Regions from separate parts of the Nocardiopsis sp. SBT366 genome, predicted to be linked through region 3. Evidence: riboswitches for the same ligand, from Rfam matches in the RefSeq annotation. Region 3 holds a riboswitch; each other region holds the start of a gene.
What was found. Region 3 has a riboswitch for thiamine pyrophosphate ahead of thiC (phosphomethylpyrimidine synthase ThiC). Riboswitches for the same ligand answer to the same signal wherever they lie in the genome.

Region 1 (2,175 bases), on a different contig from region 3:
CGCCGTCCTCACCGGTGAGCCCGGCCAGGGAGTGCAGCAGGGTGGACTTGCCCGCGCCCGAGGCGCCGAGCAGCAGGAGCCGCTCCCCCGGTTCGACGGTCAGGTCCACCCCGCGCAGGGCGTGGTCGTCGCGGCCCGCGTGCTTCCATCCCCAGCCGGAGAGTTCGACGCGCGCACCGCCTGTGTCGGGTCGGGTCACGGGTCAGCCCCTGGCCGAGGGGAAGGGGGCCAGCGCACCGGCCCGGGCCAGCGCCGTGGTGAGCAGTCGGGCGCCCACACCCGCGATGACCGCCGCGCTGAGGACCACGATCACCCCGTAGGTGAGCTGGTACTCGATCGGCCAGGTGACGTTGTAGGCGATGTTGTCCCGGATGGCCGGGGAGAGCCCGGCGACGGCGGCGGCGAGCACGGCCACGCCCATGTTCCAGCGCCGGTAGGCGAAGGCGAGGAAGACCAGTTCGGGCAGCAGCCCCTGGAGGGCGCCGTCGAGGACGACCATGATCCCCCACTGGGTGCCCAGCACGGCCGAGACGGAGGCGGCCGCGATCGAGGTGAGCAGGGCCGCGCCGGGCTTGCGGATGATGAGGCCGCCGAGCACACCGGAGATCAGCCACATGCCGTAGACGACGGCCTGCCCGGGCGGGAAGGCGACGAACAGCGGTGTGGTGACCGACCAGACGATGTTCCACAGCCAGAAGACGACGCCGACCGCGACGCCGATCACGGCGGCCACGACGATGTCGACGGTGCGCCAGCTCCGGAACTTCGCCAGGACCTCCTGGACGGTGCCCGTGGGCCGGGCGGCGGTTCCGGGACCGGTCTCACGGTCGCTTTCGGTACTCATGGTGGTTGATGTCCCTTCGTCGGGGTGACGAGGGCCCATGTGGCCAAGAGCGCCAGCCGGGCGCGCGCACGCGCACGCCGCGATGGCGGTTTCCTATGACTTCCTTCGCTGGCATGACCCAGATCAGGTGTGTAAGGGTCTGCGGCCTGGTGCCGCACTCTCAGCGCTCACGCGCTCCCCTGTCGGATTGCCTCCATTATGGTGCAAACGTGACGAGTGGTGAAAACCTTCCCACCTGTGGGACGCGAACGCACCGGCCCCGGAGGGGTCTCGGAGGGGCTCGGACCGGTCTCGGGAACGCCGGAGCGGGGGCGCGCCCGACGGTGGTCGCCGGTCGCACCCCCGCTCGGGGTGCCGTCACGGGTGCCTGGACGCACCCGGGGGTCAGCAGCTCAGGTTCGACCCCGTCGTGGTGCCGAGGATCTGGGTGAAGTGCGTGAACGTGTTGATGCGGCTCTGCACCTGTCCCGGGTTGCCGCCGTTGCACTCGATCGAGCCGTTGATGGAGCGGATCGACTCACCGAAGCCGTGACCGCCGACGATGGCGGTGTGCCCCGACATCGTTCCGGCGCCGGGCTGGGTGTTCCAGAACCAGAGTCCGGTCCGCCAGGCGATCGCGGCGTCCTACTCGACCAGGTAGGGGTTGTTCAGCAGGTCGATGCCGAGGGCGTCACCGGCGGCCTTGTAGTTGTAGTTCCAGCTCAGCTGGATCGGGCCCTTGCCGTAGTAGGCGGACTGTCCGGCCGGGCAGCCGAAGGGCTGGCCCCAGTCGCAGTAGTGCGGGTAGTTCGCCTCGTTGGTCTCCTTGATGTGCACCAGTCCGCCGGTCTCGTGGCTGACGTTGGCGAGGAACGCGGCCGCCTCCCGTCGCTGCACCTCGACACTGCCCGTGTTGGTGAAGCCCGGGTACGAGCTCAGGGCGGCGGTGAGGCCGGCGTAGGTGTAGAAGGAGTTCCGGTTCGGGAACATCTGGTTGAACTGGGCCTCGCTGACCACGAAGTCACTGGGGCCCGGCTGCTCCCCGCCTCCGTCGGTGCCGCACGCGCCCTGGTCGGACCAGACGTCCGAGGTGCCGGGACGTTCGTTCTGCGTCCACCACTTGGCGGTGTAGTTGCGGCCTTCGAAGGAGACCTGGCCGCCGCCGGTGTAGACGGCGGAGGAGCTCCAGGCGGTCGCGCAGGTGGCGGCCTGCGCGACCGTGGCGGGGAGGGTAACGAGCACAGCCGCGATCGCGCCCAGCGCGGCGAGCTGACTCAGGAGACGTCGGATCACGTGATCACACTCCTAGGGTGCGGCGCTGCGTCCGACCGCGCGCCGCAGGGGGTGACGTC
Region 2 (2,175 bases), on a different contig from region 3:
TCCCTCAGGACTTCCAGGGCGGCCAGTTCCCCGCGCGCCTCCAGCCCCTTGTCCCGGAGTTGGATGATGTCCACACCGCCGGACAGGGCGGCGTCCGCGAACTCCGCGAGATCACCGCTCCCGGCCCGGGCGTCGGTGCACAGGTACAGAAGGGATGCGTCCAGGCGCTCGCGCAGGCTGGTTCCGTGGCTCGTCCTCACGCGCCCCACCATAACCAACGGCCCGGGGACGTCACCGAGGTGGTGCGTCCCCGGGCCGTGGACGGCTCAGAAGGCCATGCCCTGCGCCCGGCGGCGGACCTCGGTGCCCCGGTTCTCGCGCATGGCCTGGATCGGCGTGCCCGGCAGGGTGTCGTCCGGGGTGAACAGCCAACGCAGGGCCTCCCCGGTGGAGAATCCGGCGTCGGTCAGCAGCACGATGGTGCCCGGCAGGCCCTTGACCAGGTCCTGGCCGTCCAGGAAGGCGGCGGGAATGGAGAGCTCACCACCGCGCACCACGCCCATCAGGCGGTTCTCGCGGATGAGGGTCTTGATGCGGTTGGGGCTCACGCCCAGCGGGGCGGCCGCCTCACGCAGGGTCAGCCATTCGCCGACGAGTTCGTCGAGTTCACGATCGCTTTGTGTCACCTCACCAATCTGCCACACCCGACCGGGCCCCGGAGACCATCGCGCCGCCCTGGGGGCTCCCTGCCTGGGAGATCCCCGCCACGGCCGGTCCGGACGGGTTGTCCTAGGATGGGTGGACAGACATGTCCCGCGGGAGCCGGGTGGACCCGGCTGAGAGGGAGGCTCGCGGCCTCCGACCGCACGAACCTGATCCGGGTCATACCGGCGAAGGGAGTGGAACACGGCGCCGTGCGCACCAACGACGTTCCCCCGCAGAAGACGATTCATCCCACCACTACCGTGGTCGTGGTCGGCGGCGGTGTCGTCGGCCGGGTCACCGCCTGGCGGGCCGCCCAGCGCGGCCTCGCCGTCACCCTCGTCGAACCCGACCCCGTCACCGAACCCTCCGCCGCCCGCGCCTCCTCGACCGTCGCCGCGGGCATGCTCACCCCCGCCACCGAGGCGGTCTTCGGTGAGGAGGAGCTGATGGAGATGGGGGTGCGCTCCGCGCGCCTGTACGACGACTTCGTCGCCGAACTGGAGGAGGCCAGCGGGGTCGACGTCGGCCACCGCCGCACCGGCACCCTCCTGGTCGCCTTCGACAGCGACGACCTGGCCGTCCTCACCGACCTGCACGCCCTCCAGGAACGCCTGGGCATCCCCACTCAACGGCTGACCAGCCGCGAGTGCCGCCGCCTCGAACCCACCCTCGCGCCCGGCGTGCGCGGCGGGGTACTGGCCCCCGAGGACCACTCCGTGAACCCGCGCGCCCTGCTTCTGGCCCTGGCCCGGGCCGGGGAGCGCGCGGGCGTGCGCGAGGTCTCCGGGTACGCGGAGGAGGTCGCCACCCCCGGCCCCGACGGGGCGCGACTGGGCGTGCGCCTGGCCGACGGCTCCGCGCTGCCCGCCGAACAGGTGGTGCTCGCCGCCGGGTGCTGGGGCGACCGGGTGCGGGTGCCCGAACCCGTGGTGCCGCCGCTGCGCCCGGTCAAGGGGCAACTGTTGCGCGCCCGGGTCCCCGCGGGGGAACCACCGCTGGTCACCCGCACCGTGCGCGGCCTGGTGCGCGGGTTCCCCGTCTACCTGGTGCCCCGCGCGGACGGCGAGGTGATCGTCGGCGCCACCCAGGAGGAACTGGGCCACGACACATCCCTGACGGTGGGCGGGCTCTGGCAGGTCCTGCGGGACGCGCGCGAACTCGTCCCGGGGGTGAGCGAGCTGGAGGTCGTCGAGACCTGTGTGGGGCTGCGGCCGGGCTCACCCGACAACGAACCCCTCCTGGGCCCGACACGGGTCCCCGGACTACACCTGGCCGCCGGGCACTTCCGGCACGGGGTCCTGCTGGCCCCGGTGACCGGGGAGGTCATGGCCGAGGCCCTCACCACCGGCGCGCTGCCCCCGTACGCGCGCCGGTTCGCAGCCAGCAGATGGACGCGTGAGCAGACGTGGGAGTAGCAGTGGAACTGATCATCAACGGACAGGCCCGGGACAGCGCGGCGACCACCGTGGACGGGGTCGTGCGCGCGCTCACCGACGCCGGGGACGGCGCCGTCCCCGGGGGGATCGCGGT
Region 3 (2,175 bases):
GGGGTCACGTAGCAGAGCATCGCGGTGCCGTGCCAGCCGATCTGCGCGGCTCCGATCGCGGAGGTGATGTGGTCGTAGCCGGGGGCGACGTCCGTGGCCAGGGGGCCGAGCGTGTAGAATGGCGCCTCACCACACAGCTCCTCCTCCAGGCGCACGTTCTCCCTGATCTTGTCCATCGGCACGTGGCCGGGGCCCTCGATCATCACCTGCACGTCGTGCGATCGGGCGATGTGGGTGAGCTCGCCCAGGGTGCGCAGCTCGGCGAACTGGGCCTCGTCGTTGGCGTCGGCGATGGAGCCGGGGCGCAGGCCGTCGCCCAGGGAGAACGTGACGTCGTAGCGGCGCAGGATCTCGCACAGCTCCTCGTAGTGGGTGTAGAGGAAGCTCTCCCTGTGGTGGGCCAGGCACCACGCGGCCATGATGGAGCCGCCGCGCGAGACGATGCCGGTGACGCGGCGGGCGGCCAGCGGCACGTACCGGAGCAGGACGCCCGCGTGGACGGTCATGTAGTCCACGCCCTGTTCGGCCTGCTCGATGATGGTCTCCCGGTAGATCTCCCAGCTCAGCTTCGTGGGGTCGCCGTTGACCTTCTCCAGTGCCTGGTAGATCGGGACGGTGCCGATGGGCACCGGTGAGTTGCGGACGATGCGTTCGCGGGTCTCGTGGATGCGCTTGCCGGTGGACAGGTCCATCACGGTGTCGGCGCCCCAACGTGTGGCCCACACCATCTTCTCGACCTCCTCGGGCACCGAGGAGGTGACGGCGGAGTTGCCGATGTTGGCGTTGATCTTCACAAGGAAGTTCTTGCCGATGATGGTGGGTTCGGACTCGGGGTGGTTGCGGTTGACCGGGATGACCGCGCGGCCGATGGCGACCTCGGCGCGGACGAACTCGGGGTCGGCGCCCTCCCGAGCGGCCACGAAGCGCATCTCGGGGGTGATGGTTCCGGCCCTGGCGTGGGCCAGCTGGGTGGTCGCCCCGTCGACGGGGTCCAGTGCCCACGTCTCGCGGGTGCGCGGGAGCCCCTGGTGGACGTCGATGCGTGCGTTGTCGTCGGTGTAGGGGCCGGAGGTGTCGTACAGATCGAAGTGGCTGCCGTTGCTGAGATCCACCCGGCGGCGCGGGACGCGGAGGGTGGTGCCCTCAGGGGTGGTGATCTCGTCGTGGACCTTGCGAGATCCCATGATGGGACCTGTGGTCACCCGGTGCTCGTCGGCGGTGGAAACGTCACGACCGTCGATAGCCGTCATGGCATGCCTCCCTACGTCGGAATTACCCGAACAGGTTCTGCGGTCGGCGACACCCTTGAGTCGCCCTCTCAGCCCGCCATGGCGCGAGCTCCCGCGTTGCGTATTCACATGTGCGCACGTCAAACGTGCCGGGACACCTCGATCACGGTGTCCAGGGCCCGGGGAAGCACTCCCCCGTGGCCTCGCACACCATACACAGGCCGTCCCCGGCCCTGTCCAGCCTCACCGGGGTCAGAAAAGTGTCTCCGGTTCGCCGCGGCCGGAGTCCTCGGCCGGTTCCAGCAGGTGGGGACCGTTGTTCTTGACGCTGTTGACCTCGGTGGAGACCTCGTCCACCGAGAACCGGTCCACCGGGGAGTCGTCCAGCACGTGGGCCAGCTCCTCGGCGCCGGTGGCGGGGTCGAGCCAGACGGACCAGTCCTCGCGCGGCACCACGACGGGCATGCGTTCGTGGATGTGGGCGAGTTCGGGGGCGGCCTCGGTGGTGATGACCGCACAGGTCCACAACCAGGCGTCGGGGTCGCTCGGGTCGTCGACCTCGGGGTCGCGCCAGCGCTCGAAGATCCCGGCCAGGGCGAGCGGTTCGTCTCCGGAATAGTGCACGGAGAAGGGCTTCTTGGCGGCCTTGGCCTTGCGCCTCTTGTGCTGTGGGTCGGTGGCGGGAGAGGTGCTGGCCTCGGTGGTGCCGTCCTTGTTGAGCAGCTGCCACTCGTAGTAGGCGTCGGCCGGGAGGAGGCACCGGCGGTGCCGGTAGGCGGTGCGGAAGGCGGGCCTGTCCGCGACCGTCTCGCCGCGCGCGTTGATCATGCGGTAGCCGACGTTGCGGTCCCTGGCGCCGCCGGGAACGAGGCCCCAGCGCATCGTGTGCAGGGAGCGCGGCCCCGGTTCACCGGAGGTGCCCCCCTGGGGCGGCGGGCCGAGCACG
Region 4 (2,175 bases), on a different contig from region 3:
TGACGTCGCGGGCCAGGGGTACCGGCAAGTCGCGCTGGCCCAGGTGCAGTACGTCGGCGCGCACCGCGCGGGCGATGTCGGCGCGGTCGTTGACCGCGAGCAGGGCGCCGTGGCGTTCGCACGCCTCCCTCAGGACTTCCAGGGCGGCCAGTTCCCCGCGCGCCTCCAGCCCCTTGTCCCGGAGTTGGATGATGTCCACACCGCCGGACAGGGCGGCGTCCGCGAACTCCGCGAGATCACCGCTCCCGGCCCGGGCGTCGGTGCACAGGTACAGAAGGGATGCGTCCAGGCGCTCGCGCAGGCTGGTTCCGTGGCTCGTCCTCACGCGCCCCACCATAACCAACGGCCCGGGGACGTCACCGAGGTGGTGCGTCCCCGGGCCGTGGACGGCTCAGAAGGCCATGCCCTGCGCCCGGCGGCGGACCTCGGTGCCCCGGTTCTCGCGCATGGCCTGGATCGGCGTGCCCGGCAGGGTGTCGTCCGGGGTGAACAGCCAACGCAGGGCCTCCCCGGTGGAGAATCCGGCGTCGGTCAGCAGCACGATGGTGCCCGGCAGGCCCTTGACCAGGTCCTGGCCGTCCAGGAAGGCGGCGGGAATGGAGAGCTCACCACCGCGCACCACGCCCATCAGGCGGTTCTCGCGGATGAGGGTCTTGATGCGGTTGGGGCTCACGCCCAGCGGGGCGGCCGCCTCACGCAGGGTCAGCCATTCGCCGACGAGTTCGTCGAGTTCACGATCGCTTTGTGTCACCTCACCAATCTGCCACACCCGACCGGGCCCCGGAGACCATCGCGCCGCCCTGGGGGCTCCCTGCCTGGGAGATCCCCGCCACGGCCGGTCCGGACGGGTTGTCCTAGGATGGGTGGACAGACATGTCCCGCGGGAGCCGGGTGGACCCGGCTGAGAGGGAGGCTCGCGGCCTCCGACCGCACGAACCTGATCCGGGTCATACCGGCGAAGGGAGTGGAACACGGCGCCGTGCGCACCAACGACGTTCCCCCGCAGAAGACGATTCATCCCACCACTACCGTGGTCGTGGTCGGCGGCGGTGTCGTCGGCCGGGTCACCGCCTGGCGGGCCGCCCAGCGCGGCCTCGCCGTCACCCTCGTCGAACCCGACCCCGTCACCGAACCCTCCGCCGCCCGCGCCTCCTCGACCGTCGCCGCGGGCATGCTCACCCCCGCCACCGAGGCGGTCTTCGGTGAGGAGGAGCTGATGGAGATGGGGGTGCGCTCCGCGCGCCTGTACGACGACTTCGTCGCCGAACTGGAGGAGGCCAGCGGGGTCGACGTCGGCCACCGCCGCACCGGCACCCTCCTGGTCGCCTTCGACAGCGACGACCTGGCCGTCCTCACCGACCTGCACGCCCTCCAGGAACGCCTGGGCATCCCCACTCAACGGCTGACCAGCCGCGAGTGCCGCCGCCTCGAACCCACCCTCGCGCCCGGCGTGCGCGGCGGGGTACTGGCCCCCGAGGACCACTCCGTGAACCCGCGCGCCCTGCTTCTGGCCCTGGCCCGGGCCGGGGAGCGCGCGGGCGTGCGCGAGGTCTCCGGGTACGCGGAGGAGGTCGCCACCCCCGGCCCCGACGGGGCGCGACTGGGCGTGCGCCTGGCCGACGGCTCCGCGCTGCCCGCCGAACAGGTGGTGCTCGCCGCCGGGTGCTGGGGCGACCGGGTGCGGGTGCCCGAACCCGTGGTGCCGCCGCTGCGCCCGGTCAAGGGGCAACTGTTGCGCGCCCGGGTCCCCGCGGGGGAACCACCGCTGGTCACCCGCACCGTGCGCGGCCTGGTGCGCGGGTTCCCCGTCTACCTGGTGCCCCGCGCGGACGGCGAGGTGATCGTCGGCGCCACCCAGGAGGAACTGGGCCACGACACATCCCTGACGGTGGGCGGGCTCTGGCAGGTCCTGCGGGACGCGCGCGAACTCGTCCCGGGGGTGAGCGAGCTGGAGGTCGTCGAGACCTGTGTGGGGCTGCGGCCGGGCTCACCCGACAACGAACCCCTCCTGGGCCCGACACGGGTCCCCGGACTACACCTGGCCGCCGGGCACTTCCGGCACGGGGTCCTGCTGGCCCCGGTGACCGGGGAGGTCATGGCCGAGGCCCTCACCACCGGCGCGCTGCCCCCGTACGCGCGCCGGTTCGCAGCCAGCAGATGGACGCGTGAGCAGAC

Region 1: it holds a riboswitch for thiamine pyrophosphate, as region 3 does, so the genes downstream of both, ADX84_RS09470 (ECF transporter S component) here and thiC (phosphomethylpyrimidine synthase ThiC) in region 3, are expected to answer to the same signal.
Region 2: it holds a riboswitch for thiamine pyrophosphate, as region 3 does, so the genes downstream of both, thiO (glycine oxidase ThiO) here and thiC (phosphomethylpyrimidine synthase ThiC) in region 3, are expected to answer to the same signal.
Region 4: it holds a riboswitch for thiamine pyrophosphate, as region 3 does, so the genes downstream of both, thiO (glycine oxidase ThiO) here and thiC (phosphomethylpyrimidine synthase ThiC) in region 3, are expected to answer to the same signal.

What each region holds. Positions count from the first base shown of each region.
Region 1 covers NZ_LAVM01000023.1:51,119-53,293, reverse strand. Annotated here, with positions in the region: gene ADX84_RS09475 (ABC transporter ATP-binding protein) at 1-199, opposite strand, end outside; gene ADX84_RS09470 (ECF transporter S component) at 203-844, opposite strand; TPP riboswitch at 928-1,035, opposite strand; partial or broken gene ADX84_RS09465 (glycoside hydrolase family 19 protein) at 1,229-2,065, opposite strand.
Region 2 covers NZ_LAVM01000001.1:16,338-18,512, forward strand. Annotated here, with positions in the region: gene thiE (thiamine phosphate synthase) at 1-200, opposite strand, end outside; gene ADX84_RS00070 (Rv2175c family DNA-binding protein) at 267-626, opposite strand; TPP riboswitch at 746-856, shown strand; gene thiO (glycine oxidase ThiO) at 855-2,060, shown strand; gene thiS (sulfur carrier protein ThiS) at 2,063-2,175, shown strand, end outside.
Region 3 covers NZ_LAVM01000035.1:6,993-9,167, reverse strand. Annotated here, with positions in the region: gene thiC (phosphomethylpyrimidine synthase ThiC) at 1-1,250, opposite strand, end outside; TPP riboswitch at 1,240-1,355, opposite strand; gene ADX84_RS12665 (SOS response-associated peptidase) at 1,482-2,175, opposite strand, start outside.
Region 4 covers NZ_LAVM01000001.1:124,016-126,190, reverse strand. Annotated here, with positions in the region: gene thiE (thiamine phosphate synthase) at 1-325, opposite strand, end outside; gene ADX84_RS00585 (Rv2175c family DNA-binding protein) at 392-751, opposite strand; TPP riboswitch at 871-981, shown strand; gene thiO (glycine oxidase ThiO) at 980-2,175, shown strand, end outside.